3 regions of the Planococcus antarcticus DSM 14505 genome follow, and region 1 is predicted to be linked to each of the others. Evidence: riboswitches for the same ligand, from Rfam matches in the RefSeq annotation. Region 1 holds a riboswitch; each other region holds the start of a gene.

The links. A riboswitch is a leader RNA that binds a small molecule or an ion and turns the genes downstream of it on or off. The one in region 1 is predicted to bind S-adenosylmethionine.
Region 2: linked by a shared signal. The riboswitch ahead of BBH88_RS16455 (sulfite oxidase-like oxidoreductase) and the one ahead of mtnK (S-methyl-5-thioribose kinase) in region 1 are both predicted to bind S-adenosylmethionine.
Region 3: linked by a shared signal. The riboswitch ahead of BBH88_RS13420 (methionine biosynthesis PLP-dependent protein) and the one ahead of mtnK (S-methyl-5-thioribose kinase) in region 1 are both predicted to bind S-adenosylmethionine.

What each region holds. Positions count from the first base shown of each region.
Region 1 is NZ_CP016534.2:3,630,972-3,641,525, forward strand. It holds gene BBH88_RS17850 (EAL domain-containing protein) at 1-88, opposite strand, end outside; gene BBH88_RS17855 (dihydrofolate reductase family protein) at 374-910, shown strand; gene BBH88_RS17865 (ABC transporter permease) at 1,359-2,396, opposite strand; gene BBH88_RS17870 (sugar ABC transporter ATP-binding protein) at 2,320-3,876, opposite strand; gene BBH88_RS17875 (sugar ABC transporter substrate-binding protein) at 3,944-5,026, opposite strand; gene mtnA (S-methyl-5-thioribose-1-phosphate isomerase) at 5,023-6,084, opposite strand; gene mtnK (S-methyl-5-thioribose kinase) at 6,081-7,271, opposite strand; SAM riboswitch class I at 7,347-7,499, opposite strand; SAM riboswitch class I at 8,049-8,158, shown strand; gene mtnW (2,3-diketo-5-methylthiopentyl-1-phosphate enolase) at 8,234-9,448, shown strand; gene BBH88_RS17895 (2-hydroxy-3-keto-5-methylthiopentenyl-1-phosphate phosphatase) at 9,454-10,119, shown strand; gene BBH88_RS17900 (methylthioribulose 1-phosphate dehydratase) at 10,116-10,554, shown strand, end outside.
Region 2 is NZ_CP016534.2:3,347,390-3,357,943, reverse strand. It holds gene BBH88_RS16490 (IS3 family transposase) at 1-313, opposite strand, end outside; gene BBH88_RS19510 (transposase) at 310-822, opposite strand; gene BBH88_RS16480 (hypothetical protein) at 883-1,410, opposite strand; gene BBH88_RS16475 (class I SAM-dependent methyltransferase) at 1,585-2,310, shown strand; partial or broken gene BBH88_RS16470 (LLM class flavin-dependent oxidoreductase) at 2,443-3,501, shown strand; gene BBH88_RS16465 (HAD family hydrolase) at 3,547-4,221, opposite strand; gene BBH88_RS16460 (Gfo/Idh/MocA family protein) at 4,522-5,460, opposite strand; partial or broken gene BBH88_RS16455 (sulfite oxidase-like oxidoreductase) at 5,602-6,268, opposite strand; SAM riboswitch class I at 6,344-6,454, opposite strand; gene modA (molybdate ABC transporter substrate-binding protein) at 6,624-7,394, shown strand; gene modB (molybdate ABC transporter permease subunit) at 7,391-8,074, shown strand; gene BBH88_RS16440 (ATP-binding cassette domain-containing protein) at 8,079-8,717, shown strand; gene BBH88_RS16435 (ThiF family adenylyltransferase) at 8,808-9,827, shown strand; gene BBH88_RS16430 (MogA/MoaB family molybdenum cofactor biosynthesis protein) at 9,846-10,361, shown strand.
Region 3 is NZ_CP016534.2:2,683,618-2,694,171, reverse strand. It holds gene BBH88_RS13440 (ABC transporter ATP-binding protein) at 1-395, opposite strand, end outside; gene BBH88_RS13435 (ABC transporter permease) at 397-2,028, opposite strand; gene BBH88_RS13430 (Fe(3+) ABC transporter substrate-binding protein) at 2,101-3,168, opposite strand; gene metC (cystathionine beta-lyase) at 3,600-4,772, opposite strand; gene BBH88_RS13420 (methionine biosynthesis PLP-dependent protein) at 4,765-5,889, opposite strand; SAM riboswitch class I at 5,965-6,070, opposite strand; gene BBH88_RS13415 (LLM class flavin-dependent oxidoreductase) at 6,557-7,564, shown strand; gene BBH88_RS19435 (hypothetical protein) at 7,607-7,777, opposite strand; gene BBH88_RS13410 (hypothetical protein) at 7,969-8,811, opposite strand; gene BBH88_RS13405 (amino acid ABC transporter ATP-binding protein) at 9,005-9,727, opposite strand; gene BBH88_RS13400 (amino acid ABC transporter permease) at 9,720-10,379, opposite strand; gene BBH88_RS13395 (ABC transporter substrate-binding protein) at 10,408-10,554, opposite strand, start outside.

The DNA of each region.
Region 1 (10,554 bases):
TGACCGTCTGCAACGCTGAAAGATTGGTTTTCCCTTCCAGCTTGATTTCAAATTTGATAGCTGTAACTGAGCAGTTATTGCATTGCACGATCTATCACTCCTCTTTATATATGGTATTTATAGTTTACTTTATAAGTCATAAGAACTGTTGATTTTTTGGTAAATAGTTCTTTTTTTCTTTTAATGGTCGAATTTATTATTAATCCATACAATGATACTAAGTACATATTCTTAATTTAAAGGATATTTTCAGTTGAGCGAGAATTTATTTTAGTATATGGGAAGAATCAAGTCCCTCCTCCCTGCTTTCTTCATATTGCTTTTCACGAAAAAGAACAGTCTGCTCTTATTTCAGTTAAAAAGGAGAATGATCATGGGGAAAATCATTGTAGCGATGTATTTGACGCTCGACGGAGTCATGGAGGAACCGTCCTGGACTGCGCCCTACTGGGATGATGAGATAGCCAAATTTCAGCTCAATTTATTGTTCCGTAGCGACGCACTCCTGCTCGGGCGGGTGACGTATGAAGGGTTTGCCGCAGCATGGCCGTCGGCAGAAGATCAAGAGGGTTTTGCCAACAGGATGAACCAATTGCCGAAGTATGTGGCTTCCACCACATTGAAACGCACGGAATGGAATGCACGCCTGATCACCAGCAATGTAGCGCAAGAAGTAGCCAAGCTGAAAAAAACCGGACAGCGGCTATTGGTCTACGGCAGTGCAGAACTTATCGAAACTTTGCTGAAGCATGATTTGATCGACGAAATGCATCTGATGACCTTTCCGCTCATATTGGGAGAAGGCAAGCGGTTGTTCAAGGAAAATGCCGACCAGAAAATGTTCAATCTGAAGGAAATTCGTTCAACCGATGCAGGCGTACTAATCGCCAGCTATACGCCGGACAGATAAAACCACAACAAAAAGGCTCCTGTAAGAGGAGCCTTTTTTCAGCTTGTTGAAAAAGTCTTCATGCTTTCATTTCGATGCAGGCGGACGCGTTCCACGGGCACAGCTTCTGCCGTTGGAGTCGTCGCCTTCCGCTGCACTCAAGGAATAACGAGTTCACAAAATGGTTTGGAGAAGCGTCCGCTCGTAAACCCTTCTGCTCCTACAGCGTTTCACGCTGCATCGCAAAAAATTGGCTGAATAGCGTTCGGCCAAGTCTTTCCTGCGAGACGGCCGAGACCCCACAGGGAGCGAAGTGACCGAGGAGGCTTGGACGCGAGCCCGGGCAGCAGGGCTACGCGACGTCCTGTCGCGCCTGCTGCATGACCCACATCCTGTGGGCCCGAAAGCGAGCGGTAAGCTTTGGAAACCCATGGCTTGTTAGAAGTTTCTCGACAGCCTTTTTTTGCAGTCATGCTTTAGAAAATTTCTTTTTGGCGTAAACATAGGTGACTGCCAGAGCAGCGACTAAAACGCCACCTTTGATGATATCAAAAGCGTAATAGGGAAGGTTTAGTATGGTCAAGCCGTTCAACAGGATACCGATGACCGCAGCGCCAAAAAAGGTGCCGAGTGCATTCGGTTTGCCTGCTCCTAAAACCGAGTAGCCGACAAAGACAGCCGCGACCGCCTCCATCATCAATGGAGCCCCGGCATCAATCTGCCCCGAACCCACACGTGCCGTGAACAGGATACCTGCCATGGAAGCAAAAACGCCTGATACCACATAAGCCGTAAACTTCACTTTTTTGACGCTGACGCCTGACAGCGTAGCCGCTTCGGCATTTCCGCCGGTCATATAGAGCACTCTTCCCCAGCGTGTGTGGTTAAGAACCACATAGGAAGCCAGAACCATTACCAGCATGATCCAAACCGGAACCGGCAAGCCCAGTATCTGACCTTGGCCAATCCACAGAAACGCTTCCGACAATTGCCCTGGTGCAGTTCCACCTGAAGTCAACGGCATATTATTATAGATTGAATAGCCTTCCGTATAGGTTCGGTGCAAGCCGGCCACGATATACATCATGCTCAAAGTCGCCAGCAGATCCGGAATACCAATGACCACAATAAGAAAGCTGTTGACCGCTCCAACCAGCACCCCGATCAATAGCGGCAAGATCAGCACGAGCCACAGCGGCATATCGTACCAAACCATCAATGAAGCAGAAACGACCGTCGATAAGGACATCGTCGACCCCACGGACAGATCAAAGCCATCCACCACCAGCGTAAACGTCACGCCTAAAGCAAGTAACGTAACAATGGAAATGGAGCGCAGGATGTCCGAGAAATTACCGTATGTAAAAAAGGCATCGCTGATTGTGCTGAAATAAAAAATAATGAAAACGAGCAAAGCGATGGCGCCATATTTAAATAGAAACTGAATTGCGTTGTCTTTCACCGAGCTCTTGTTTTTCCCCAAGTCCTTCTTTTCCGCCACTTGCATACCATAAAATCCTTTCTTGGGTCGCTTCTTGTCGTGACAATTCTTTCACGATTTGACCGTTGCACATGACGAGAATGCGATCGGAAATTCCAATCGCTTCATGAATTTCACTTGAAAAATACAAACACCCTTTACCGCTTTCAGCTAATTGGCGAATCAATTTAAAAATATCAACTTTGGCTCCGATATCGACGCCTTTGGTCGGTTCATCAAACAGGTACAGAGCGGAATCGAGGGAGATCCATTTGCCGATGGCCACTTTCTGCTGGTTCCCGCCACTTAAATGGACAAGTGGCGTTTCTGTGCTGCCGGTTTTGATACGCAGCCGCTCAATGATTTCATTGGCAAAGTGCTTTTCAGCTTTCCGATCCATCAAAAGACACTTGGAGAATTTTTTCAAATTGGGAAATGACGCATTGGTTTCCAGCGATTCCTGAACAAATAACCCTTCTTTTCGCCTTTCTTCGGGAATCAGCGCCATTCCCGCCTTGATCGCATCTGCCGGATGTTTGATTTTGGCCCTCTTTCCCGCAAGCTTAATCGTTCCGGATGTTAAAGGGGTCCCGCCGAACAAAGCTTTGGCGAGCTCCGTTTTGCCGGCACCCACCAGTCCGACGACTCCTACCACTTCGCCCGCTGCAACCGACAACGATAAATCCTTGAGCTTTTGGCCATCCGATAAATTCGCCACCTCCAGCAAAGCCGTTCCAATGTCATGCGCCCGCGGCTCCAATTCGTGGCTGAGTGCTGCACCGAGCATCGCTTCAATCACCCCTTCCTGATCGGCCTGAGCCGTATCGTAGGTTTTAACAAGGGTCCCTTCCCGCATGACAGTGATCCGATCGCTGATTTCAAATACTTCCGGCAGACGATGAGAAATGAAGACGCATCCGACACCCTGCGCTTTTAATTTCGCGATGACGGCATACAGTTTTTCCGATTCGCGAATCGAAAGCGGAGCCGTCGGTTCATCGAAAATAATGATTTTCGCCGAATGGACCAATGCTCTGGCAATCAGCACCATCTGCTTTTCCGCTAATGTCAGGCTCGCCGCTTTCTGCTGAACATTGATCGTGTCCGCCTGCAGCTCGTGCAGCACCATATGGGCGCGTTCATTGATCCTCTTTTTGGATACGAATAAATTTCCCTTTTCTGCAAATGTATCAAGAAGGATATTTTCCGCAACGTTCAACTCGGATACAATGGCGGTATCCACTTCCTGATAGACACAGTAGATCCCCTGCTCTTTGGCTGCCCTCGTCGACTCCAGCTGAATGGCGGCGCCCTCTAGGTAGATTGATCCTTCATCCTGTTGATAGACGCCCGACAGGATTTTGATCAAGGTGCTTTTTCCTGCACCGTTGACGCCAAGAATCGCATGAACTTCCCCTTTGTTCAATTGGAATTCCGCTCCTTGAAGCGCCGTCACTGTGCCGAATTTCTTTCCAATGGCGGCCATCGAAAGTAAAGGTTCTACCATAGAAATGCCCCTTTCTGATAAAAGAGCTGTCCCATCTTTCAGGACAGCTCGAAATGGTGAAGATTATTTATTGATCTTCCAATTCGCGCAAGTCATCCGTGTAGCCCTGGTCGCTTGCTCCCCAGCCTTCTACGTATTCGCTCAACTCATCGGTTGTCACCGCTTCTTCCGGCAGGTTCTCCGCCTCAACAAAGACCGGTTCCAAGATCACTTTTTCTTCCGGTTGTTCACCGTTCAATAGCTGATACAGATAACGCACTTGAATGCGTCCGATATCCGCTGGATCGACAGCTGCAGAAGCAAGCCATGGGCTGCCTTCTTTTTGCATCAATTGCAGATCCTCATCGCTCATATCAATGCCGTACACTTTGATATCTGTACGTCCTGCTTGTTCAATGGCACGGACAGCGCCTTTTGCAAATTCATCCCAAGAAGCCCAGACCGCTGTGATCTCACCTTCATTCGGATATTGCTTTAAAACAGCTTCCATCTGTGATTGTGTATCCAATGCCGTGTTATTAGTCGCAGCACCGAAAGCCGTGACTTCTTTGATGCCCGGATTGTCAGTCAGGAACTTCTCATATGCTATCTGGCGTCTTTCCATCGGCGCAAATCCAGCAGTCCAGATTTTGACGATGTTAGCTTGGCCACCGTAATCTTCCGCTAATTTATCCAGTGTCATCTCAGCCATCTGCTGGTCGCCCTGCTCCAAAGAAACAACACCTTCCACTTCGATGCCTGTATCAAACGCCACTACCGGAATCCCTGCTTCCAACGCTTTTTCAACTCCCTGGTTCAAAGCTTCTTTGGTTCCGTGGTCAATTAAGATGCCGTCAACGCCCTGGTTGATGGCTGCGTCTAGGTTGGATGCCATTTTCGCTAAATCGCCTTCAGAGGTGAACACGGTCGCTTTTCCGCCAAAACGTTCAACCTGTTCTTCTACCCCGGCAATATATTGAGCAGAAAATGTTCCTAAGTTGATTTGCATGATTAATGCGATTTCCTTGCCTGCAAGTGGATGGTCTGAAACTTCAGCCTCGGTATCCGAAGCAGTCGTTTCTTCGCTGACGTTTCCCTGCGGCTGGCATGCAGCCAATAAAATACTCATAAATAGGAATGCAACAAGCAGCCAGATGGATTGTTTTTTCATATTCTTTCTCCTTTTCCTGTAGATGCGCCAAGCAAATCAAAGATGTTTTTTTGATAATCTGCAGTAATGATGCCTTTTTCAGTGATAATGGCAGTAATGAGGTGTGCCGGCGTTACGTCAAAAGCCGGATTAAATACTTTCGTCCCAAGAGGCGCTACCGGCTTCCCGTTCGTATGGGTGATTTCTTCCGGGTTGCGCTCTTCGATTGGAATAGCGGTACCGTCTTCAATTGACAGATCAAAGGTCGAAACCGGTGCTGCCACGTAAAACGGAATGCTGAATGCGGCAGCCAGTAAGGCTAAATTATAAGTTCCAATTTTATTGGCGGTATCGCCATTGGCTGCGATGCGGTCGGCGCCGACAATGATGGCTTCGATCTCTTTGGTTCCAATGGTGTGTGCGGCCATGCTGTCGGTGATCAACGTGACATCTACCCCCGACTGCTGCAGCTCCCATACCGTCAGGCGCGCGCCCTGATAAATTGGCCTGGTTTCACACGCGAACACTTCAAACCCGCGACCACGCTCGCTACCAAGATGAAACGGTGCTAACGCAGTGCCGTATTTCGCAGTGGCAACCGAACCAGCGTTACAGATGGTCATGACCCGCGTTTGCCCCTGTAGCAACACCAGTGCATGCTCGCCGATGCTGCGGCAGGACGCTTCATCTTCCTGGTGGATTTCCACTGCCTCCGCCAGCAGCAACAGCTTTGCTTGCGGTACGTTCTTTGCCTCCCGAACCTTGTCTTTCAGGCGGCTGAGTGCCCAGCCGAGGTTGACCGCAGTCGGCCTGGAGGAATTCAAATACGCTGCATCTTTTTCGACATATTGCTGAAAAGCTTCCAATGAATCCGTGTCATGCCGCTTGGCTCCGATGGCCAATCCGTATGCTGCGGTAATGCCAATCGCAGGTGCACCGCGAACCTTCAATGAGAAAATCGCATCGTAAACGTCTTCAACAATTTCAAGCGTCAAATATTCAATGGCATGCGGCAGTTTTTGCTGATCCAGGATAGTCAGTTTCTGGCCATTCCATTTGATGGACAAAGGAATACTCATTTGCGCGCCTCCTCCAAAATTTCCAGTAAATCGTCAATTGACGCTGTCTGCTGACCCTGCAGGATTAAAGCCCGTCCAGTCTCAAGCGCCTGCTTCTTGAAGCTGGTTCTTTTTTCCGTGTCTTCGATGCTGTCCAGGTCCTTGACATGTGCCAAGCCGATTGTCCGGCGGATCAATTCGCATCCTGCAAAACCGGTCGCATCTGTCAGTACTTTACCAAGTACATACTCCAGGTAGCCTTCTGTCGCCCTGAACGATTCAACGCTCTGCTTGTTCCATAACTCGCCGAATGAAGAAGCGAATACTTCCCATGTCTTTCCAATATCATCCACAATGACTTGGCGATTCTCGCCTTCTCGTGTGATAGACTGGAAAATCAGATTGGCTAGGAACAAGCCGACATCAAACCCAATCGGACCGTAAAAACCGAACTCCGGATCAATTACCTTGGTTTCCGTCTGGCTCGCAAAAACACTGCCTGTGTGAAGGTCGCCGTGCAGCAAGGCTTCCGATTCGGTCAAAAAGCTTTTCTTTAATTTAGCAACTTCCAGCTGCAGCTTCCGATCGCTCCAAATCGCTTCTGCCGCCGACTGAAGCTGGGGTTCGTAATCATTGGTATCGATGTCGAAGAACGGATCTGTAAAAATGAGGTCTTCTGTAATTTTGCATAGCTCCGGATTGGAAAACTCGGCGGCCAAGCGCTTTTTTTCAAAAGGATGCAAGCCGTAATCCGATGTATGGAATAAAGTCAGTGCCAGGTATTCGCCAATATCCTTCGACAACCTCGGGAAATTCTGTCCGTTGATCAAGCCTTCCCGCACAATCTCCAGGTGGGACAAATCCTCCATCACGGTAATGGCCAGCTCTTCATCCGTCGCATAGACAGCCGGTACCAATGATGGAACAAATTCTCCGTGTTTTCTTAAGACGTTGGCTTCGATCGTGGCACGCTTCAATGTCAGCGGCCAGCTTTCGCCTATGATTTTGGCATAGGGCAATGCCTGCTTGATAATTATCCGTTTGCCTGTTTCAGTATCCTCGATTTGGAAAACATAATTCAAATTGCCGTCACCGATTTCCCGGCAAGTCAATTGAGCCGCGTGGTCAAATGTGTAGACCGTTTTCGCCAATGCGATGGCTGTCGCTTCGGTTAATGCCTTATAAGTAGTTGGAACAGTAAGAGTCATCATTTATCTTCCTTTCATCTGCAATATAAAAAGCCTCTTTCAAAAAGAAAGAGGCCAGAATAAGAGATTCCATGCCTCTTATCTTTCAGAAATAAATTTCTGATGGAATTAGCACCGTGCCTTGCAGGATTTTCACCCTGGCGCCAAAGCGCCCCGTCTCACAACGGTATTACGGTCGGTTGCTGGGCGTCATCGGGCCAAAATCCCTCTGCCAGCTCTTGATAAGAGTACTACTTGTCTTGCTATTGAGTTATGAAACGAATCCTATCACGATTCAGAATTTGCTGTCAATCCAATTTTTCAATAAAACCAATTTTGCGACAACGGAGTTGACAGATTTCTACGCGCATGAAATAATCAGAATTACTTTACTGTATTCAATATGAGATTCCGCAACCCAACTACGCTTTCCGCGGGCTTGCGCTGAACTAACTCGGGCTTAACGCCCGAGTGGATTTCTTTTATGTCGCTGAGCTGTTCCCGCAGGAGTCTCCGTTGGTTTGCTCCATCTCCTAATAAGTAATATTTAAAATGATTTTATATTCATTGATATTTATTATGTTTTAATGATATCTTGGAAGAAAGAGTGGAAGGCGGCGACTCCTGCGGGAATAGCATGAGCACGAGCCACTGGACTGAGCGCAGCAAAGGAAGCGGCAGAGGCCATGCCCGCGGAAAGCGTCCGTCTGAAGCGATTTCTTCTCTGCAGAACCAGATGTTTAGTCTTACCACGGAAATCGTTGAACCTATAAAACCGACTTACCCAATTTCATATCTTTCTTATTCAGAGCAGGTGGAGGGACAAGCCCTATGATACCCGGCAACCGGTCCAATAATGGATACGGTGCTAATTCTTGCAGCCAGAACCGATGGCTGAGAAATAAGAAGTTGTTAACGCCCTTAACCTCTTCTTATTTGAAGAGGTTTTTATTTTTTAAAATTTATATGGGAGTGTGGAACAAATGAGCGTGTTGACCGCTACTTATCAAGTGTACGGAAAGCCTGGTTCGTTCGAAAAAAAGGCAGAAGGCATCGCTTTGGGACTGACTATCGGTTCCTGGACAGATTTGCCGCTGCTTGAACAGGAACAATTGAAACACCATAAGGGAAATGTGGTTTCCGTCGAGGAATTCGAAAGAGATAGCCATCCACTAAAGCCGGATCTGATAAAGGCAGAACTTGCGATTGCCTACCCAAGCGTTAATTTCTCAGCTGACTTGCCCGCCATCCTGACCACCGTTTTCGGCAAATTGTCACTGGATGGCGAAGTAAAGCTATTGGACCTGGATTTCAGCCATGATCTGCTCAGCCATTTTCCTGGACCGCGCTTCGGGATTGAAGAAATCCGCAACACACTCAGGGTAAGCGGACGGCCGCTCCTCATGAGTATTTTCAAAGGTGTCATCGGTCGCGATATGGATTTTCTATCCGCTCAATTACGCCAGCAGGCATTAGGCGGCGTGGATCTTGTTAAAGACGATGAAATTTTATTCGATAATCCGCTGACCCCATTCGAAAGTCGTATCACCACGGGCAAACGAGTGCTGGATGATGTATATGAAGAAACAGGTCACCGCACGCTTTATGCGGTGAATCTGTCAGGCAGAACTTCCGAACTGAGAGGAAAAGCACGAAAAGCACGCGAGCTTGGAGCCGATGCCTTATTGTTCAACGTCCATGCATATGGGCTGGATGTGCTACAGGAACTAGCTGAAGATGAGGAAATCGGATTGCCGCTTATGGCTCACCCCGCCTTCAGTGGTGCCTTCACTTCCTCTGCCTTCTACGGTCTCGCTACACCGCTCGCACTTGGGAAATTGATCCGTTATGCTGGCGCAGATTTTTCCCTGTTTCCTTCACCTTATGGCAGCGTCGCATTGGAGAAAACAGTCGCTCTCGAACTCGGCAAAGAGTTGACGCGGGACAGTCCACTAAAACGCAGCTTCCCCGTACCATCCGCCGGTATCCATCCGGGGCTTGTGCCTTTACTATTAGCTGATTACGGAATTGATAGTGTTATCAATGCTGGCGGTGGTGTTCATGGACATCCAGCCGGAGCCGTTGGCGGAGGACAAGCTTTCAGGCAGGCAATTGACGCAGTGCTGCAGGGAGAAACCTTGCAGTCCGCCAGCAAACAACACAAAGAATTGCAAACTGCACTTGAGCTATGGGGGTGAACAAATTGAACAAGCCGATTATTTTTTGCGATTTTGATGGCACGATTACAGCTAATGACAATATCATCGCCATTATGAAGAAATTTGATCCACCTGGCTGGGAACTAATCAAAGACCAGATTCTTGACCAATCCATCTCGATACGCGAGGGTGTTGCGAAAATGTTTTCTTTGCTGCCGGTTTCGGAAAAAGACAAAATTATTTCATATGTTCTGGAGCAAGCAGAGATACGCGAAGGTTTTAGCGATTTTGTCGCCCATGCAAAAAAACAGCAACTTCCTTTGTATATTGTTAGTGGTGGCATTGATTTTTTCGTCTATCCGCTGCTTGAACCTTTCGGACCCTTTAACGATATCTATTGCAACAGCGCTGACTTTTCAGGAGATCTCATCAAACTAGAATTTCCACATGGCTGCGATGAAAACTGTACCAGCCAGGGCTGCGGATGCTGTAAGCCATCCGTCATCCGAGAACTTTTGGACACTGAAACGAAAAGCATCGTTATCGGAGATTCCATCAGTGACTGGGAAGCTGCAAAAGAAGCAGATTTCGTCATTGCCAGGGATTTGCTGGCTGAAAAATGCAAAGAGGCTGGCATCGATTATGAGCCATTTGAAACTTTCCACGAAGTCATCGCGATTGTTGATGAATATATAGGAGTGAAGTTATGACCGAATTGCATGAAAAATGGCTGGAACTGGCTGATGTCAAAGATGAACTGGCGATTCGTGACTGGTTTATGGGAACCAGCGGCAATCTTGCCATCAAGGTGGCTGACGACCCACTCGAATTCCTGGTCACCGCCAGCGGCAAAGACAAGAAAAAACGCACGAATGAAGACTTTTTGCTCGTTGACGCCAATGGCCAGCCGGCTGTTGAAACACTGTTAAAACCCTCTGCAGAAACTTTGCTGCATTGTGCAATTTATAAAAAGACAGTTGCTGGCTGCAGTCTCCATGTTCATACAGTTGCCAATAATGTCATTTCCGAATTATACGGCGATGCCGGAAAAATCGATTTCCAAGGGCAGGAATTGATCAAGGCCTTCGGATTATGGAAAGAGGATGCGGTACTGACTATCCCCATCATCCCCAACTACGCGGATA
Region 2 (10,554 bases), 280 kb from region 1:
TCGATTCAGAGGCGATGTAGATGGACCGATCGGCGAGCTTCGGCACAATCTGGGAAGGAGGCAAGTCCACAAATTCTTCTTTCTTAACGATTTGCAGCACTTCTTGTCGCTCTTCTTCACTCAGTTTATTTTGAGGCACAGGTCGCTCGGCGTGGGGGCGTTGATCTTCTTTCACTTCGCCACCGGAGACCCACCGTTCATACGTGCGGACATTGATATTCAATTCCTGACAGGCACGGGCCAAGCGGGCCCCGTTGCGGTTCGCTTCTTGGATGAGTTCAACCGCACGTCGGCGATCTGGCGGGCGGATCATTCGTCCTCTGGATCCCCCCAAATCGCTCGGGCCTTTTTTCGCAGAAGCAATAACGCCGCAGCTTCAGCCAGCGCCTTCTCTTTTTTTCGCAGATCTTTTTCCACTTCAGCTGTCCGCCGTTTTTCTTCCTTCAGTTCCTGAGAAAGCCGTTTGGTCTGGTTGATTTCACCAGTGTTGGCCCCTAGACAACTGATGCGCCAAGCATCAATCTGTTCTTTGTACAATCCCTTTTTCCGGCAGTATTCCGCGAGTTCCGTTTGCGTCATTGCGTAGGTTTCCAGCACCACCAGAAACTTATCTTCACTGTTCCAGCGTTCGGATGCTTGGTCATTTCCCGGTGTCGCTTGTCCGGCACTGCGTGCTTGTTTTCGCCATTTATAAAGTGTTTGTTTGGAAATTCCGAGATCTTCCGTGATGCTTTTAACGGATTCGTTTTGAGGGGGCATCATCCGTTTCAAGATAGCGTCCTTCTGTTCTTTCGTATAACGCGTTCTATTTTCACTCGTCATGTCGCACAACCTCCATCTAATAATTAAAGTATAACAGGAGAGTTTCGTACGACAACCAGCCTAACACAGGGGGAAATTAAGATTGGAGGCTATTGTGTCCTTTTCTAACTCTTGAGGGAAAAACCAGACAATGACATCTTCGACATCGTCGTTAGAAATATAGTCTGTCAATGGATAAACTGCTAACACGTCTTCAAGTTCTGGATACCCTGAACCTGCTAAGTATTTCACCTCTTCATTTTTAACGAGACCATAAGTATACTCCCAATTCTCAGATGCGTTTAGAAATGCAATTGTATGGTTTAGATTTACATCAAACACATTCAGGTTGGTAGGAAAAACTTCGAAGTCTGTGTAAAATATGTTAAACAAGAAGCGGCGCTCGGTAATCATGAGTGCAACGGAAAGCGCCCCGTTTTCATCTATTAGGATTACTTGCTCTTCATCCACCATCGGAATAAGTGTGGCATCTGTTGATTGCCGCAACTCTTCGAATGCACCCTCTGGAGTGGTATGGTATGCGGTCACAAGATAGACAGTAAGGATTGTTGCGGCAACCCCGATAATCCATAAAAGAATTTCCTTCATGTTCTGCCTCCATCATTCGGATAGACCTAGGTTAAATCGTACGTTGGGTCTACTGTAGTTTAATAGTCCTGGGTTGATTAGTCTATGTTTATTCGTAATGAATATAAATCATTTTCTTCCACACTTTGTTCTCTACCGCTATATAATGAAAGAAAAATCGGAAGGGTGATCGACATGAAGCTGTACAAGGAACTGGCGGAATGGTGGCCGTTGATGTCGCCGCATACGGAATACGAGGAAGAGGCCTATCTTTTCTTGAAAATTATCGAGCACTATCATCCCGCTATCAAGACAGCGCTAGAATTCGGTTCTGGAGGCGGCAGCAACGCTTTTTACTTGAAAAAGCATTTTTCGATGACCTTGACAGATTTGTCGCTGGACATGCTGAAAGTCAGCCGTGAGTTGAATCCAGATTGTCTACACATGCAAGGAGATATGCGGAAGATTGATGTTGGAACCGAGTTTGACTTGGTGTTCATCCACGATGCGATTTCCTACTTCACCGATAAAGCTGATTTGCTGGCGGTCATGAACAATGCGAAAAAGCATTTGAAACCGGAAGGCCTGCTGTTCATTATGCCGGATCAGTATAAGGAAACCTTTGAACCGCGGACAAGCCACGGAGGGATTGACAAGAACGGACGAGGCATGCGTTATTTGGAATGGAGCTATGACAGCGATCCGGAAGATGGGGTGACGGAGACGGAATATGCCTACGTCATGCGCGACAGAGATGGACGGATTACCCATGAGCATGACAGCGATAAAGCCGGTTTGTTTTCCATGCCGGAATGGGAGGGACTGCTCGCAGAAGCGGGATTCCAGGCTCATTTTGAACGAGTGGCGTTTTCGAAAGAGCCGGGAACTTATTTTGGCATTGCCGCGACGCAGCTGAATTAAAAGAAGAAGGGAGCGGTTCCAGGATTGTTTTGGAAATTGCTCTTTTTTGTTGGCTTGGTATATTAGTTTTGGTGCCTCATTCTTCGGACTATGCTGTGAAGTAGTGAACAATAGGAAGGGATGATAATGGACATGGAACAATACCGCATCAACCCGGACAAAGGGATGGAGTTTGGCATTTATACATTGGGGGATCATCTCCCAGATCCACTTACAGGACAACGGATTTCGGCAGGAGAGCGAATTCAAGAAATCATCGGCCTCGCGCAGTTGGCAGATCAGGCGGGACTCGATTGTTTCAGCGTTGGGGAGAGTCATCAGGAATATTTCACGACCCAGGCGCATACAGTCGTGCTGGCAGCGATTGCGTAGGCGACACAAAACATTAAGATTTCCAGCTCTTCTACCATCATCAGCACGTCAGATCCGGTGCGTGTTTTCGAAGATTTTGCTACCATCGATTTGATTTCGAATGGCTGTGCAGAAATCATCGCCGGGCGAGCATCGCGTGTCGGTTTGTTCGAATTGCTCGGCTACGATATCCGTTATGATGAGGAATTGTATGAAGAGAAATTTGAGTTGTTGCTGCAAATTAACAGACAGGAAACAGTGGACTGGAGCGGCCGATTCCGTGCACCGCTGCGGGACGCACGAGTCATTCCACGTCCGCAGGCGGGATCGCTTCCGATTTGGCGCGCGGTTGGTGGTCATCCAGCAAGTGCCATCAAAGCAGGTCATGCCGGCGTACCAATGATGCTCGCGACACTTGGAGGTCCTGTAGAAACCTTTAAGCACACCATTGATGTCTACCGCGAAGCAGCCGAGGAAAGTGGCTTTACCCCTTTGGAGTTACCAGTGGCGATGGCTGGATTTTTCAATGTTGCTGAAACGACACAACAAGCAATGGAAGAAGTTGATCCACATGAGGACAAAGGAATGCAGAAAACCAATGGTCGAGGTTATCCACAAAATGCTTTTATGCACGGTGCTGAAATGGACAGCGTTATGAACATCGGCAGTCCCCAGCAAATCATTGAAAAAATTCTTTATCAACACGAATTATATGGACATCAACGCTATATCGCCCAAATGGATTTTGGTGGCGTACCTATCGACCGCTTAAAGCGCAATATCGACTTAATCGGTACAGAAATTCTGCCAGAAATTAGGAAGTATACGGTGAAAAAATAACCAAAAAAGATGGTCCTGGCATTTAACCAGAATCATCTTTTTCGGTTATTGCTGATTTACTTTTAAAGCAGATACAAAATCCAGAAGATCCTTCAAAGGCACATCCGCCATCGAATCTAACCGGTGCTCAACATTCCCGAACTCCATTGTACTCGTTATCTTGTTCGGCACAACCACACAACTCATACCGGCTCGCTTAGCCGCCGTTGCGCCATGAGCAGAATCTTCAAAAACAAGACATGCTTCAGGAGACAAATCCAAACACTTAGCCGCTTGAAGATACAATGCGGGATCGGGCTTCACTTTTTCGACATGGTCTGAAGTTCGGATGCAATGGAAATGATCAAACAGTTCTAGATTTTTCAAATGACCTGAAACCCAGCGATAACTAGAACTCGATGCCAAGCCAACTTTCAAATCCAGCTCCTGTGCCATCTGCAAATACTCAACTACGCCATCGCGTGGTTTTTCCTGCGACAAAACCGAAAGAAACTTTTCTTTATATTGTTTATTGAGCAACTCATGTTCAACCGGCTTGCCAATTTGCTGCTCCATATAATGAAATGGTGAAAAACCACCATCTGTACCGACTTCATTTTGCCACAGCGCGAGTGGCAGCTCGCTGTCATACTGACCGAACATTTCTTGGAGAATGTGATATTGGTGCGTTTCTGTATCAAAAATCAATCCGTCAAAATCAAATATAATTCCGTTTATCATAAGGCACGTCCTTTGCTGCTTAAATGAATAAGCTTAACTGTGAAATTAATCCTACGTAGTCTTGTCGCAAAGCCCGTGAACACATTGTCGTTAAAAAATACCTGAAATACAGTATTCACAATTCTATAGTGATTCAATGATATAAAGCAAAATAACGGAGACTCCCGCGGGATAGCGAGACCCTGGTAGCTGGAAGAGCGACGCCCTGTCACGCCAGCTGCATGACCCGCGTCGTGCGGGCCCGAAAGCGCAGTTGTTTTGCAGAATATCAATTACAGAATAGGGCTCATTTTCACTCATTCACGTCAGCAACTTTGTCACTTCACGTGAAATGGCGTGTGTATTGATTGCTGATTCGAGCTGTCCATTTTTCACGCAGTCGATAAATTCGGCTAGCTCGTAATACATCGAATCGAATTCGTGTACGACAGACAAATCTTCTGTCTCGCCACCTCTGTATTTAATCGTGATAAGTTTAGGGTCGCTGATGCGGTCGATTTCAATAATCCCGTTCTCACCTTGAATTTCACTTGGCATAAACGAATCCGAAATCTTCGAGTACATAATGACTGCTTCTATTCCGGCATAATTCAAAATCATGCTGCCTTGTCCATCGGCACCTGTCGACAATAAAAAGTTATTCTTCATGGCTGATTCGGGGGTGCCTGCCAAATGGATGATGGGTGCAATGCAGTAAACGCCTAAATCCATTTTAGCACCATTGCCGAGCTCAGGTTTAAAGGCATTTTCAATGACACCATTCTTATAATTATCATAGCGTGAAGAATATTGATTATAATGAAAGACAAAACGGCGGATCGGCCCGATTTTATCCATATTCTTTTTCAAATTCAAGAAAGACGGAACAACCGTCGATTTCATTGCTTCCATATAAGTTGCTTTATGAGTCTGCGAAGCTCCAATGACCTGGTCCATTTCCTCAACGGACGTAACGGCAGGCTTTTCGCACAGAACATGAATGCCATGTTCCATGGCCAGTATGCTTTGCTGGGCATGGAAGGCATTGGGAGATGCGATATAAACCGCATCGATATGGCCGCTTTTGAACATAGCTTTCATATCGGTATAGACATTTTGGACTTCGTACTTAGTCGCAAATGCGCTAGCGTTCTCCATCGTACGGGAATAAACTGCGCCAATCGTGAATTCAGGATGTTCTTTGGCCGCTTTTATAAACCGATCAGTAATCCAATTTGTTCCGATAATGCCAAATCTCATTCCAATTCCTCCTAAAGAAAAGTGATTATAGTTTTCTTAACCTCTATTCTAACCTAGATTTTAAAAAAGAGAGAAATTAGTCTTTTCTTCTGTGCAATTCAAAAACACCTTCCAACTCGGGAGGTGTTTTAAAAGAGTCAATCAAAAATCTTTTTTCTCCCATTCATCCTCTGGAATTTCGAGGTCTTCACCCGAGAAGCGCTCTTCCTGAAACGGATCAGCATTCATATGAAAGCCGTTTTGTTCTCAGAAACCGGGCTGGTTTTCACCGATGAATTCGATGCCGCGGACCCACTTGACACTTTTTCAGAAATACAGGTGGGGGACCATGAAGCGCAGTGGATAGACGTGTTTGGCGGTGAGTGGCTCACTATCAAGTGAATGGGCAAGCTAGTACGTCTTCCCGGTCGAGGTCGGAGAGGGCAACATTAGTAGTGTAATCATAGTCGTCGTGAAGCATGACATAGCTGCTTTTAGGCATTACGCCCAGGTCTTTTAACAAGTCGACAAAGCGGACGCCTGTAAACGTATTGTCAAATCGGGACCAGCGCGTCACACAATGGATGTCGCGGGTCACAGTCGTTTGCGGCAATTTCAACAGATCATCACAATGCAGCGTGATTTCCTTGTCGACTTGTCCAAAAATTTTCAAAGTCCAAGTGGCCATATCGTATTCCGGTACTTCGCCTTCATGCAGGACTGGAAGGCGCTCCGTCAAGACTTGTCCCGGAGGCAGGCGTTCGGCCAATGAGGGATCCACTACAGGCACTCGTGTTCGTTTGATCCTTTCGGCTTTGCTCAACTTCATGCGATCACTCCTTTAACTAAATAAAACTCTTCCGCTAAAAAGGAGAAGAGTGGTTGTCTGCTGGTAAAATTCTCTTGCTCATCTCTCAGAACAACTCGGTTCTGTTGGATTTGGGACCATTCCAGCTAGTGAACTGGCGGTCGCCGGGCGTTGTCGGGCCATACCCTTTGCCTCTCTTGATAAGGATGTACAGTATTTAATTTTTTGTGTGACTTATTTTATCTAAACGAACGGTTTCTTACAAGATTATTCGGAAAATTATTCAGCTTCTCTCCAGCTGGCGTTATACTGGAAGTACGTAGAGGATTTGCCGGAATGGGCGAGCTCGATTTTAGAAGAATAAGGGGTCCTTTAAATGAAAAAAATGATGTGTCTTCTAAGTATAGCTATGTTGATGAGCGGCTGCGGCAATACGTCAGCAAACGATGATGAACTGCTTGTTTCGACAGCCTCCAGCCTGACCGAAGTGATGAAAAGGATGGAACAGGAGTTTCACAAGGTGGAACCGGATATTGAACTGAGCTTTAATTACGGCTCATCCAGCAAGCTGAGAAGCCAGATTGAACAAGGCGCACCGACAGACCTGTTTTTATCGGCTAGTGAAAAAGATATGGAATTGCTCGAAAAGCAGCAATTGGTTGAGTCGGAAAGTGTCAGGCCATTTGCTGGAAATCGTCTTGTTCTTGCTTCAGGTAAAGAATTTCCAGAAACTACAAATTTTGCGACTGTTTTATTGAATACAGAAGAAACTATTGCGGTGGGAGAGCCGGACAGCGTGCCACTTGGAGCTTATACAAAGCAAGAATTTGAAAGCCAGAAGCTATGGAAACCGCTTGAAGGCAGGCTTGTTTATGCCAAAGATGCCCGTCAAGTCGTGACGTATGTTGAAAGTGGGAATGCTGATCTTGGCATTATTTATTCTTCTGATGCTGTTATTTCCCGGGAAATAGTAGGGATACTTGAAGTGCCGTGGAAAATGGATTCTATTATTTATCCAGGAGCCATCGTAACAGCTTCTGGAAATCAACAGGCAGCATCCGTTTTTCTGGATTTTGTCACCGGTCCAAAAGGGCAGGCTATTCTTGAGCAATATGGCTTTTTACCGGCAGATGGAGAAACACCATGATGGCGTATGATTTGTCGCCACTTTGGTTATCACTGCGAGTAGCAGCTATTTCCACATTATTTGTGTTTTTGGTCAGCCTTGCGCTGGCGCGATTCATGAGCCGGCGCGAATTTTTCGGCAAAAGCCTTGTTGAAGCTTTGATTCTTTTGCCTTTAGTTCTACCGCCGACAGTCATTGGCTTCGGCTTGATTGTGTTGTTCGGTGTCAACGGTCCACTGGGCATTTTGCTTGAGCAATGGTTCGGATTTCGAGTGGTTTTTACTTGGATTGGTGCAGCAATTGCCTCTTTTGTGGTGTCTTTGCCGCTGATGTATCAAAGTGTCCTCGCTGCTTTTGAAAAAGTAGATCCGCGCTGGGAAAATGTTGCACGGACGATGGGGGTATCTGAATGGCGCATTTTTCGGACCATCACATTTCCGCTGGCCTGGTCGGGCATACTTGCCGGATTGATCCTGGCATTTGCACGGGGAATCGGCGAATTCGGTGCGACACTAATGATCGCAGGTTATATACCAGGTGTGACGGAAACGGTGCCGCTGGCGATTTACTTTGCTTATGAAGCAGGAGATATGGAAAAATCCTTGTTTTGGGTGCTGATTATTTCCTCACTTGGGGTAGCCGCCATCACATGGGTCAATTACTGGCGCAGAAAGACCGCCATGCGTATCGGAAGGGAGTGAGCAAATGCTTTTAGTGGACTTTCAAAAACAGTTAGACCATTTTAGTTTAAAAATGGTATTCGAGCTAGACCGAGAAATCCTGGCACTGGTTGGCTCTTCCGGTTCCGGTAAGACAACACTGCTGAATTGCCTGGCGGGAATTGTTCATCCAGATGCCGGGCAGATTTCATTGAATGGCACAGATTTTTTTAAAAGCGGACAAAAGCCGCTTAAGATTCAAAAGAGGAAAGTCGGCTATTTGTTTCAGGATTATGCGTTGTTCCCGCATTTGACTGTAGAACAAAATATTTTGTACGCAGTGCCTCGGGGAACGGATATCTTACATATTACGGAACTGACAAAAATTCTAGGTATCACCAGTCTGTTGGCCAAATACCCCCATCAGATTTCAGGTGGTGAAAAGCAACGTGTCGCATTAACACGTTCTTTAGCTGCCCAGCCGGATATCCTGTTGCTTGATGAACCCTTTTCAGCCTTGGATGACGCCAACCGTGACCACTGTCAGGAGGAACTGTTGCGGATCCACCAACAATGGCAAATTCCGATGATCTTTGTGACACACCGGATTGCGGATGCTGAGAAGCTGGCAGATCGCATTATGCGGATTGAAAAGGGACAAATGACAGAGAAGACCGTGGGTTGAGGACAACTGAAGTTTTAGGTAAATCATGGTAAAGTGACAATAACGAAGAAACTGTTTGAGCAATCAAACGGCTAGAAAGTAGGAAGCAAAGTGGATGAACGCTATTCAAGACAAGTCTTATTTAAACCGCTTGGCCAAACGGGTCAGCAAAAACTATCTTTAGCGACAGTCACCATCGTTGGATGTGGGGCTTTAGGGTCGGCGATTGCTGAAACATTGACGCGTGCCGGTATTGGAACCATCCATCTGGTCGATCGTGATTACGTGGAAAGATCAAATTTGCAACGTCAGCAATTATTCACGGAAGAAGATGCACGTCAAATGATGCCAAAAGTGGCGGCGGCAGAGCAACGGCTAAAAGCCATCCGCAGTGATTTAAGATTATTCACGTATTTAGAGCATTTGGATGCAGCAGGGATGGAAAAACTCGCGGCAGTTAGTGAGTTGATTTTAGATGCTACGGATAATTTTGAAACTCGTTTGTTGATTAACGACGCGTCTGTAAAATTTGGTGTGCCATGGATTTATGGAGCTTGTGTGGGCAGTTCAGGTGTCGTGTTTCCATTCGTTCCAAGCGAAAGCTCGTGTTTTCGCTGTCTTTTGCCCGTCCTTCCAGCAATCAATGAAACATGTGATACGGTCGGCATCATTTCACCAGCGGTCCAGGTGACGGCAGCGCTTCAATGCACAGAAGCGCTGAAATGGCTGAGCGGAAACCGAGAAGCGATGCGGAAAAAGATCCATCATTTCAATTTGTGGGATAATAGCCAGCTGGATATCGGCGTTTCGCGCATCAAAGATCCACAATGTAAAACGTGCGGAGAAGACGCAGTGTTCCCATCGCTTACCGAAACAGGTGTGAGTTCCTATGCGGTTTTATGCGGCCGTGATGCGGTTCAGATTCTGCCTGATCCGAACCGGCCTATCACTTTAGATGATGCTGAAAAAATTGGTAACCGACTTGAAGCAGGGGTAAAACGAACGCCTTATTTCGTCGAATTGAAAGTCTTCCATCACCGCATGGTGCTGTTCGGAAATGGCCGTTTGCTGATTCATGGTGTTCGCAACGTGGCGGCAGGCCGAAAATTATACCATCAAGTATTCGGGTAAACAGGAGGGGGAATTTGCATGTCGGAATCGTTCCAAACGGATCATCAAGTGCGCATGGCGGTATTGACTGTCAGCGATACGCGGACAAAAGAGACGGATACCGGAGGCCAGCTTGTACAGCGGCTCGCCCGGAATGAAGGGCTGGAAATAGTGGAGTATGACGTAGTGGAAGATGATATTGCGGCCATTCGCGTTATCGTGTCCGACTGGCTTGAGAAGGATCGAATTGATGTAGTTATTACTACTGGCGGAACGGGAATTGCCAAACGCGATGTCACCTTGGAAGCCGTCAAGCCGTTTTTTGAAAAGGAAATTGATGGGTTTGGTGAACTCTTTCGTTACGTTAGCTTTTCCGAAGACATCGGCACGAAAGCGCTTCTAAGCCGCGCAGCAGCAGGTGTTGTCAATGACAAAGCCATCTTCGTTCTACCGGGATCCAGGGGAGCTGTGAAACTTGCGATGGAACGGCTGATCCTCCCGGAAATCCAGCACATTTACTCTGAATTGAACAAACACCACCAGCCAGGTTTTTAGTAAGTTGCTGAAAAAAGATTCACCAACCAGTAAAAAGTAAAAGCCTATGGAACCGTCAGTTCATGACAGGTCCATAGGCTTTTTAGGTACAGTTGATTAAGCGGTGAAGTTGCCGTCATGGCTCAGCAGATCGGCGGATTTTCCGTCGATCATCTCGGTACTGTTGTTGATGAAAATTATCTGGAGTGGACCG
Region 3 (10,554 bases), 950 kb from region 1:
CGTTTTTCATAGCCTTGTAATTCCACAAGCTCTAACACTTCCTGAAGACGTTTTTGCTTTGCAGCTCGTTTCATCCGGAAAAGCCCGAACAAAATATTATCGGCAACCGTCATATGGGGAAATAATGCATAATCTTGGAATACCATTCCGATGCCGCGTTTTTCTGGCTGTACAAAAGTATGTTTATCACAGAGAACTTGATCCTGAATCGTCACTTTTCCAACTGCTGGATTTTCAAGTCCCGCAAGCAAGCGGAGCACGGTGCTTTTTCCGCTTCCGCTCCTCCCGAGAATGGAAATCACTTCTCCTTTTTCAATCTGCAAAGAGAAATTGTCGAGTGCAGTAGCTTTTGTATTGGGATAAGAAAAGCAAAGGTTTTCAATCGTTACGAACATATTAATCCAACTCCTTTTCCAGGAACTTATAGAAGACGATGATTGCAAGGGCACTAATACCGACTATCAATAAAGAAGCTTGAGAAGCTTCCATGATCTTTTCATCACTAGCGTATTGGAAAGCTTTCGTAGAAAGTGTATCAAAATTAAATGGCCGCAAAATCAAGGTCAATGGAATTTCTTTCAGCACATCGATGAAGACAAGGATAAATCCGCTGACGATGGCCCCTTTCATCATCGGCATGTCTACTTTGAAGAAAGTTCTTGTCAGTCCTGCACCTAATAGGCGAGAAGCATCCTGGAAATCAGTACCGATTTTATCGTAACCCGTTTCGATGGAACTGTAGCCGATGGCGAAAAACCGGATGATGTAAGCCGTGATGAGCAGGATGATGCTGACACTGAGTACAAGCGTTGTGTTCAATCCGGCCAACTGGTAAAGCGGGGCCAGAAATTCATCCAGTGCCACAAAGGCTGTTACAACAGCGACCGCAATGACAGCCCCGGGAATGGAATAGCCAAGAACAGTCAGTTTCGGCAGCAGTTTGGCCAGCTTTCCCTGGACAAGACGCGCGAAATTGCCGACAATCAAAGCGAAAACGATAATAGCTGCTGCGCTGAATCCTGCTACAAAGACCGAATTCCTTATATAGGACATAAATTCATCCAGTGGAATGGTTCCGAAAGTCAAAACCGTCCAGTCGATCAATTGGATAACAGGTATGAAAAATCCTAAAGCCAGTATGGAAAAGCCATAGCCAGCGGCAGCAAAAGCTTTCCAGCCGGTTAATTTGATGAGTGGCAATGGCCTGACTTTAGTGGAAGAATAGCTGTATTGGCGTCTGCCACGCAGAATTTTTTCAATCAGCAGAATCACAATGACAAATCCCATCAAAGAAGCTGCCAGCTTAATGGATGTTTCGATATCCCCCAAGCCAAACCAAGATTGAAAGATCGCCGTCGTAAACGTCTGAATGCCATAGTATTTAACTACGCCGTAATCATTCAAAACTTCTAGGATGACTAAACTGGCACCAGCAATAATGGAAATCCGTGATATCGGGACCACTACTTGGAAAAATGTCCGCCATGGACCTTTTCCGAGTAGTCGTGTGCTCTCAATGAGTGAAGCGGATTGCTGCGACAAGAAAACTTGTGTGATGGTGTAGACATACGGATACAGGAACACTGTGTAGATGAAAATTGCTCCCGGCAAGTTCATAATGTCGAAGTGCGCAGGGTTCAATTCCATGCCGAAACGCTCACGAAGCGTTGTCTGAATCACTCCTGTATAATTGACGATCCCATGATATGTATAGGCGCCAATGAAAGGTGGAATGGAAAGAGGCAGAATCAGTGCCCATTTTAAAAATCGCCTGAAAGGGAACTGATACTGGGCAATCAGCCAAGCCAAGCTTAGGCCAATTAAAATTGTTGAAGCAGCAGTGGCCACAACAAGTATCAAGGAGTTTGTTACAAACGACCAGAGGACAAATTCTTTCATATGTGCCCAATTGTCGTTAGAGGGGGTAAAAAGGCCTGTCACAATCGTTAAATTCGGTAAAAATAATGCAGCGATAATGGCGATGGCTGCAACCGTCCAAATATTTACATTAGCTAATCTTCTTTGCATGGTTTTAGCCACCTTCCCAATCGTCAGAAATCCCTTGCTGTAAAAAACTACAGCAAGGGCAGAGCAACTTAATTATTTCCAGCCTACTTCATTGAAGAGCAGAATTGCTTTAGCATTGTTATCTCCTAATGCAGAAAGCGGAATATCCTGTTCTTTAAATTCACCCCATGAGTTTAATAACTCAGAAGGCTCAACTTCTTCATTTACCGGGTATTCGTAATTAGCTTCTGCAAATGTACCTTGAGCTTCAGGAGCCGAAAGGAATTCGAGCAGTTTCACGGCGTTTTCCTTGTTTTTAGAGGTTTTGACGACTCCAGCACCACTAATGTTAACATGTGTGCCAGTCGTTTCTTGGTTCGGGAAGAACAATCCAAGTCCTTCTGCGATTTCCACTTCAGCAGGATCTTCAGAGTTCAGCATTTGTCCGAAATAATAGCTGTTCATAATAGCGACGTCACCAACTCCAGCTGCGATCGCTTTAGCTTGATCACGATCTCCGCCTTCAGGATCACGTGCGAAATTCTTTACAAGGCCTGCAGCCCATTCTTTGGCTTGTTCTTCACCGTCTATTTCGATGAATGAAGCAAGTAAAGATTGATTGTAGATGTTTTCAGAGCCACGAATCAATACACGGCCATTCCACTCATCTTCTGTCAAAGCTTCATATGTGGATAATTCTTCAGGTGTTACTGTTTCTTTGTTGTAAACAATTACACGTGCACGTTTAGTTAAGCCGTACCACATTTGGTCTGTATCTTGGAATTTTTCTGGAATCTGTTCGTCTAGCAAGTCACTCGACACTGCTTGCAGCAATCCATCTTCTTTAGCACGGAACAAGCGTCCGGCATCTGCCGTTAAGAACAAGTCAGCTTGGGTACCGTCTCCTTCACGCTTGATGCGCTCGAGCAATTCATCTGCTTCACCTTTGATCAAGTTCACTTTAATGCCTGTCTCTTCTTCGAATTTCTTGTATAACTCGTCGTCTACATCGTAATGTCTTGCCGTATATAAATTGACTTCTTTGCTTTCCGCTGCTTCTTCAGGTGCATCATCTGTTGCTGGTTCGGATGCATCATTACTTCCGCATGCTGCTAAAACAAGAAGTAAAAATGCTAAAATAAGATAAAAGCTTTTTTTCATGAGTGTCTCTCCCTTTGATATGTAATTGAGAACTTAAATGAAAATCATTCTCAACCTCAATTATAGAGAGCTAATTGAGAATGTCAATCAGAATTAACGAAGTATATCGTTTTTTTTATATTTGTGTCGAAAAGATGAGTAGGCGATGGTCCATCAGTGTTTATTTTTAGAGCAATATGGTTGCAGGAGAGAACAAGGACAGTAATAGATTTATGGTACTTCTATAAAGTTCATAAGGGTTTTCGAATTACATCTGGATCCGTTTCGTTGATTTTTTCTTTATCCAGAATAAAAAAGCCTCTTGCCAATATTGGCAAGAGGCTTTTTATACGCATGTATTAAGAAATTATCCAAAGGCTGCCAAAGTGTATTTTGATTTTTCGAATAGAAGGCTATCCTTGGAACAATATTCTTCACTACATAAAATATATTCAATTTGCGATGCTCAAGCCGTTTCGGCGAGCGACCTGGGCCAATGCTTGGGTGAGATCCTGCACCAAATCATCCGGATGTTCAAGGCCGACAGAGTAACGCAGCAAGCCATCGGTAATTCCACGCTTTTCTCGTTCTTCAGCAGGCATAGAGCCATGGGACATTGTTGCCGGATACGACAGGATCGATTCAACTGCACCAAGGCTTACTGCAAATACTGGAATTCTCAAATGCTCCACAAAAACCCGAGCTGATTTTTTATCAGCTAAGCGGAAGGAGAGAACCGCCCCTGCATTTTTTGCCTGGCGTTCGTGAATTGGGTTACCGGGATGGAATGAAAATCCAGGGTAGTATACTTCTTCGATTAACGGGTGGTTATGCAAGTACTCAGCGATAAGGCGGGCCGATTCAGATGACTGGCCTAACCGGGCACCTAAAGTTTTGATGCCTTGGATCAATAGATAGGAATCTTGCGCTCCTAAAACCGAACCGAAAGTATTTTGAATAAAACCAAGGCGGTTTCCGAGTTCTTCATCTTTGGTCACGGCAAGACCTGCAATGACATCACTGTGTCCGGAAAGGAATTTCGTCGCGCTGTGAAGCACGATGTCTGCACCAAGCTCTAATGGATTTTGGTAAAGTGGCGTCATGAAGGTATTGTCTACGAATGTCAGACAGCCATTAGCTTTCGCCAACTTTGCCGCGATTTCAATGTCAGTAATGTTCATGACGGGATTTGATGGTGTTTCCAAGTAAATCACTTTTGTATTCGGCTGGATTGCATTGGCCATTTCGTTCAAGTCGGTCATATTGACAAAGGTATACTCGATATTAAATTTATTCAAAACCTCGGTGATAAAACGGTAAGTGCCTCCGTAGACATCCTCTGAAACCAGGACGTGGTCTCCGGAAGACAGTAGCATGAAAGCGGAGGAAATAGCGGCCATGCCTGAAGAAAAGGCGAATCCACGTTTGCCGCCTTCTAGGTTTGCAATGGTTTCTTCCAATGCCAGGCGAGTCGGATTTCCAGAGCGACTATAATCGAAAGGTCCAAACGAATCCAGGCTTTTCTGATGGAATGTGGAAGATAAATAGATTGGTACGTTAACGGCCCCGGTTTGCGGGTCAACTCCAGTAGAGTGAATAAACCTGGTTTCAACACGATCAGTCATATTCAACAACCTCCTTCTGTAATTTCGAAAATGCCTGTATCAGGTCAGCGATTAAATCTTCAGCCAGTTCGACGCCAACCGAGAAGCGCAATAGCCGGTTGCAGACACCGCGTTTGGTGCGCTCTTCAAAAGGGATATCTGCATGGGTTTGAGTGGCTGGGTAGGTGATGAAGCTTTCAACGCCCCCTAAGCTCTCAGCAAAAGTGATGAGTTTGATGTGTTCAAGGAAAGGACCGACCCATTCTTCTTCCTGCAGCCGGAACGACAACATGCCACCTCTTCCGGGATACAGCACGTCCGAAATAGCCGGCTGCTGGGCCAAAAATGCTGCGATAGCCTTTGCGTTTGCTTCATGTTGCCGCATGCGCAAGGGAAGGGTTTTCAATCCGCGGATCAACAGCCAGGAGTCGAAAGGCGATAGTACGGCGCCAACTGAGTTGTGGAACATCGAGAGCTTTTCGCAGATGCTTTCGCCTTTTGCAGCAACTAGGCCGGCCAGGACGTCATTATGGCCGCCGATGTATTTGGTAGCACTGTGGATGACGATATTTGCTCCCAGTTCAATCGGCTGCTGAAAGAAAGGTGTCAGGAAGGGATTATCGACTATTAATAGAGGCTTATGCTTTTTGGCCAATGCTGCATAGGCAATAAGATCGATTTCTTGCATGAGCGGATTCGTTGGTGTTTCAATAAAGAGCGCACGCGTATTTAATGTGATTTTTTCTTCGGTGACCTGTACATCTTTAAACTCGGCATATTGGGGGTGGATATTATAAGTAGCTGCAAAGTGGTCCAGTAGGCGGTACGTTCCGCCATAAATATCCTCTGGCACTAATATTTCGTCGCCTGGACGGAAAAGAGACAAAACCAGTTGGATAGCTGCCATTCCAGAACTACAGGCAAATCCGGCATCCGCCCCTTCAAGTTCTGAAAATCCTTCTTCAAGGACTGAACGCGTCGGATTTTTTGTTCGCGTATAATCATAGCCAGTTGATTGTCCAAGTTCCTGGTGTTCATAGGCTGTTGATAAATAAATGGGTGGATTTACCGCTCCGGTAGCAGAGTCACTGCGATTGCCTAATTGAACCAATAAAGTTTCCAAGTTGTGTCTTGTCATTCTACTCATCCTCCCAACAATAAAAAAACAGAGACTTTCTTCAAAAGAAGAAAGCCTCTGTTTAGAAATGCATTCTTCTCATCTGGTAGGCAAAAGCCTATTGGAATTAGCACCGTAGTCTTCGTCAGACTGGTTGCTGAGACTTCACAGGGCCAAATCCCTCCGTCTCTCTAGATAAGAAATATCTTATTAAGTTTGGGTTGTTTCTGATTCGATGTTGGTAATCGTAAACCAATTGACGAAGAAAAGCAAGGGTTGAATTTTAAATAATGGAAATATATAGAGTGGGCGGGAAATTAGTTTGATTAACTACTTAAGGCAGAGCTGACCAGGCACTTTCACATTTCGTGTTGTCTAGCTTCAGCAGCCAGCTCTTCGGGACATAAGGCAACCCGGCTGTGCGACTGAAGAAACGTCGCTTCGCCGGTCTGCCTTATGCCTGTCAGAGCTACACGGCAGCTTCCGCTTTTCGTGTTGTCCAGTTGCAAGTGCCTAGCTCTTCGGGACATAAGTCAGCCCAGCTGTGTGGCAAAGAACGCCACACTACTGGTCTGCCTTATACCTGTCAGAGCTGACCAGGCACTTTCACTTTTCATAGCTTGAGCAAAAAAAAGGACGATTAAGATAAACATCGCTACAATGGAAGGGAATAGGAGTGAAAGTAATTATGCAGATTAAGAAATTCGAAAATATACCATTGTCGGTGCTTGATTTGGCGCCGATAAACGAAGGTGCTGAAACGGCGCAGACATTCAAAAATAGTGTAGAATTGGCACAGTATGTTGAGCGATTGGGGTTCAACCGTTATTGGCTAGCTGAACACCATAATATGCCGGGTATTGGCAGCTCAGCAACGTCGGTTCTCATTGGACATATTGCTGGAGCGACTAGCTCTATTCGTGTGGGTTCCGGAGGTGTCATGTTGCCAAATCATGCAGCACTTGTCATTGCGGAGCAATTTGGAACGCTAGAGACCATTTATCCAGGACGTATCGATTTAGGTCTCGGTCGTGCACCGGGCAGTGATCAGGCTACAGCCCATGCACTGCGCCGCAATATACAGAACAGCGGAGATGATTTTCCGCAGCAGGTAGCAGAGTTGGAAAATTACTTTTCGGAAAATCCGGTTGGACGTGTTCGTGCCTATCCTGGAACTGATTTGAAGATTCCGCTTTGGCTATTGGGTTCGAGCGGGTTCAGTGCACAGCTTGCCGCATTAAAAGGCTTGCCGTTTTCATTTGCCAGCCATTTTGCACCGGATTATATGATGCAGGCGCTGCAGTTGTACCACCAAAATTTCAAACCTTCTCCAGCTTTGGCGTCGCCTTACGCAATGCTTGGCGTCAATATCATTGTTGCGGAGACACAGGAACGTGCCGAGTGGCTGGCAACTTCTTCGCAACAGCAGATGTTCTCCTTGATGAGAGGCGAGCCGACGACGTTCCAACCGCCTATCGACAACCTTGGAGAAGTTTGGACGGATCGTGAAATTGCGATTTTCCATGACAAGTTGGATTCTGAATCGATGATTGTTGGAACACCGGGCGTCGTCAAACAAAAGTTGAAAAATTTTATCCAAAAAACGAGAGCCAACGAAGTCATCGTCAACTCGCCAATCTTTCATCAGGAAGATCGCCTGCGGTCGTATGATTATGTGGCAGAAATGATGGACTAAGCAAAAAATCACCTCCCCATGCGGAAAGGCGATAATTTGAACTTAGAGCAGATCTTTCGCTTTGTCTTCCTCCCGACGTCGTTCTTTTGGAATCTCGTCTTCTTCATAGGCTGTGTAATCAGGTGCACCTTCACCAATCATATTCAGAATAGCATTGAAATCGTCATCTGAACGAAGTTCGGCTTCTTGTGGATCGAGTAACTTGCGTTCCATTATAACCAACCTCCTCGTTATCTACTTAGCAGCCATATGGCAATGAAAGCGGAGTCCTGTCTCACTTATAGTATACTGAATATTCTGTTAAATATAAAGGGAAATCACTTGGAATCCCGCAGGTTTATTGCGGGAAAACAACTATAAGCAAAAAAACTGTTAGAGCAATAGCTCTAACGGTTTTTTGCTTATTATTGCTGATTGATTTGTGCGTTCAGAATCATGGATTCGAAGAACAGGGAAGGAGAGGTTTCATTCCATTCCAGGGAAGTTAGGTCTGCCGTCCGTTTTTCAATATAGCCATAGGCGAGTTGTGTTCGTGGGTCGTCCGTCAATTCGAGTTTGACGTACGGCCCTTCCGGAGTTAACCAGTTTAACTGGGACAGTCGATTTTGGAGTGAAAAGGCGACCCATTCGTCTTCCACTTCTTCTGTTTCGAATAATGGTTCTTGAGAAGCCATCAGCCATGTCTGACTCGTATGTTTAGGAGGGAGCCAAAGGTTTTTTGATAAGGTGCTTTCTTCTACTGTGAATTCTGCAATTTCGTGACGCAGTTCTTGTACCGGGTCACCATTGCCGAGTTGCAAATTCCGCGATACGTAAACATTGCCTATTAAGATTTCACCGTTTCCGGCCGTGAAAACCCCATAGGGATTGGTGGTGAGATCTGAACCGTATTTAGTCTCGTCGAGTTTATCAACTGGCTGTGGATTCCAGGACTTATAGCGAGAGTCTTCCAGATTGTTAACATTCATCGACAATGTATACGGGATCCAACCAGTGTTTTTGATTTCCTCAAAAATGAGGGACGTGCCATTTTGTAGCGATCGATCGACCAATGTATACGTGCCAACATCCAATCCGAGCAAGGTCATATTGTATACCTGTGTTAAGTCTGAACCACTTTCTGTGACTTCGGGTTCGCTAAGCGTGATAAAAGTCGGTTTTTCAACCGTTAAGGAAACATTGTTTTCCGAATAAAGTTCAACTTCATTTTTTAAAAACATGACAGCTGTAAAAATAATCAGCGACATGAAAAATACAACTCCTACTAAAATAACTAGTTTTCTAAACACATTTTCCACCTCTGTTTTCTGCGTGTTTGCCAAATTTGATTATAACATGGGGAGACTAGAGGAATACTGTCGATATTTGAGCATCAAATGAACAACCCCTAAGAAGAAAAAGAGATATCATAAAAAAAGCAGGCATCCCACGGGATGCCTGCTACAATACTTTATCTAAAAAATCTTTAGCACGTGCGGTTTTCGGATGACTGAAAAACTCAATCGGTTGACCCTCTTCGACTAGTACACCATGATCTAAAAACAAGACACGGTCTGCGACTTCACGGGCAAAGCCCATCTCATGCGTCACGACGACCATCGTCATTCCGGATTTTGCCAAGTCTTTCATGACATCCAATACTTCCTTGACCATTTCCGGATCAAGTGCCGATGTTGGTTCATCAAACAGCATCAATTCGGGTTCCATGGCCAAGGCACGCGCAATCGCAACACGCTGTTTCTGGCCGCCTGACAGGCTGTTCGGATAGGCCTTTTCTTTTTCAGATAAGCCGACGCGTTCCAGTAGAAGGCGCGCTTTCATTTCCGCTTCGGTTTTTTTGATGCCTTTTGCCTTCATAGGCGCATAGGTTAGATTTTCAAGTACCGTCAAATGAGGAAATAAATGAAAATGCTGAAACACCATACCGATTTGCTGGCGGATCTTGTGGATTTCTTTTTTAGAAGCCGTCAAGTTCTTGCCGTTGATTTCGATGGTGCCCGAAGTTGGTAGCTCCAACAAATTTAAGCAGCGCAGGAAAGTGGACTTGCCTGAGCCAGAAGGGCCGATGATCGACACCACTTCACCTTTCGTCACAGCAGTGGAAATGTCACTAAGCACTTCATTGGTGCCAAATTTTTTATACAGGTTCTGGACTTTAATCACTTTGCTTCAGCCTCCGTTCGAAAACTTTGCCGATCATTGTCAATCCCATCACTAGGCACCAGTAGATGAGGCCGACAAATAACAGCGGTTCAAAGTTACGGAACAAGTCTGCTCCGACCACTTGTGCGCGTCTCATGAGATCAAGGTAACCGATGGTCGAGACGATGGCGGATTCTTTTGTTAAGGTGATGAATTCATTCATCAAAGCCGGCAGAATGTTCTTCAAGGCTTGAGGCAAAATAATGTCTTTCATCATCGAGCGATAAGGAACACCAAGAGCTTGTGCAGCCTCCGTTTGTCCTTTGTCAACTGCCTGGATTCCGGCACGGATGATTTCCGATATATAGGCGGATGAATTCAGTCCAAAAGCCAGAATGGCAGAAAGAAATGCTGAAATATCATATCCAGTCAGTTGGGGAATGGAATAATAGATGATCATCAATTGCAGGATCAACGGTGTTCCACGGAATATGGACGTATAGGCATCGGCGAACCATCTTAGTGGCTTGATGCTGCCTATTTTGAGTAAAGCCAGCAATGTTCCGAGAATCGATCCCAGAATAATAGCGAAAAACACGAATTTTAAGGTGGTCCATATTCCTTCCAGCATGAAAGGGATATAGGGAACTATTTGTGAGAAATCCAGGTTCATAGATTACAACTCTTTTCTAAAAGTAAGTTTACTCTTCTTCAGTCAGCCATTGTTCCTTCAATTCATCGAGCTCGCCGCTTTCTTCCATTTCAGCAAGTACCCCATTAACATCGTCAACAAGCTCACTGCCTTTCGGGAAAGCGACAGCCATACCCGGTGAAGCAGTTGTTGGATC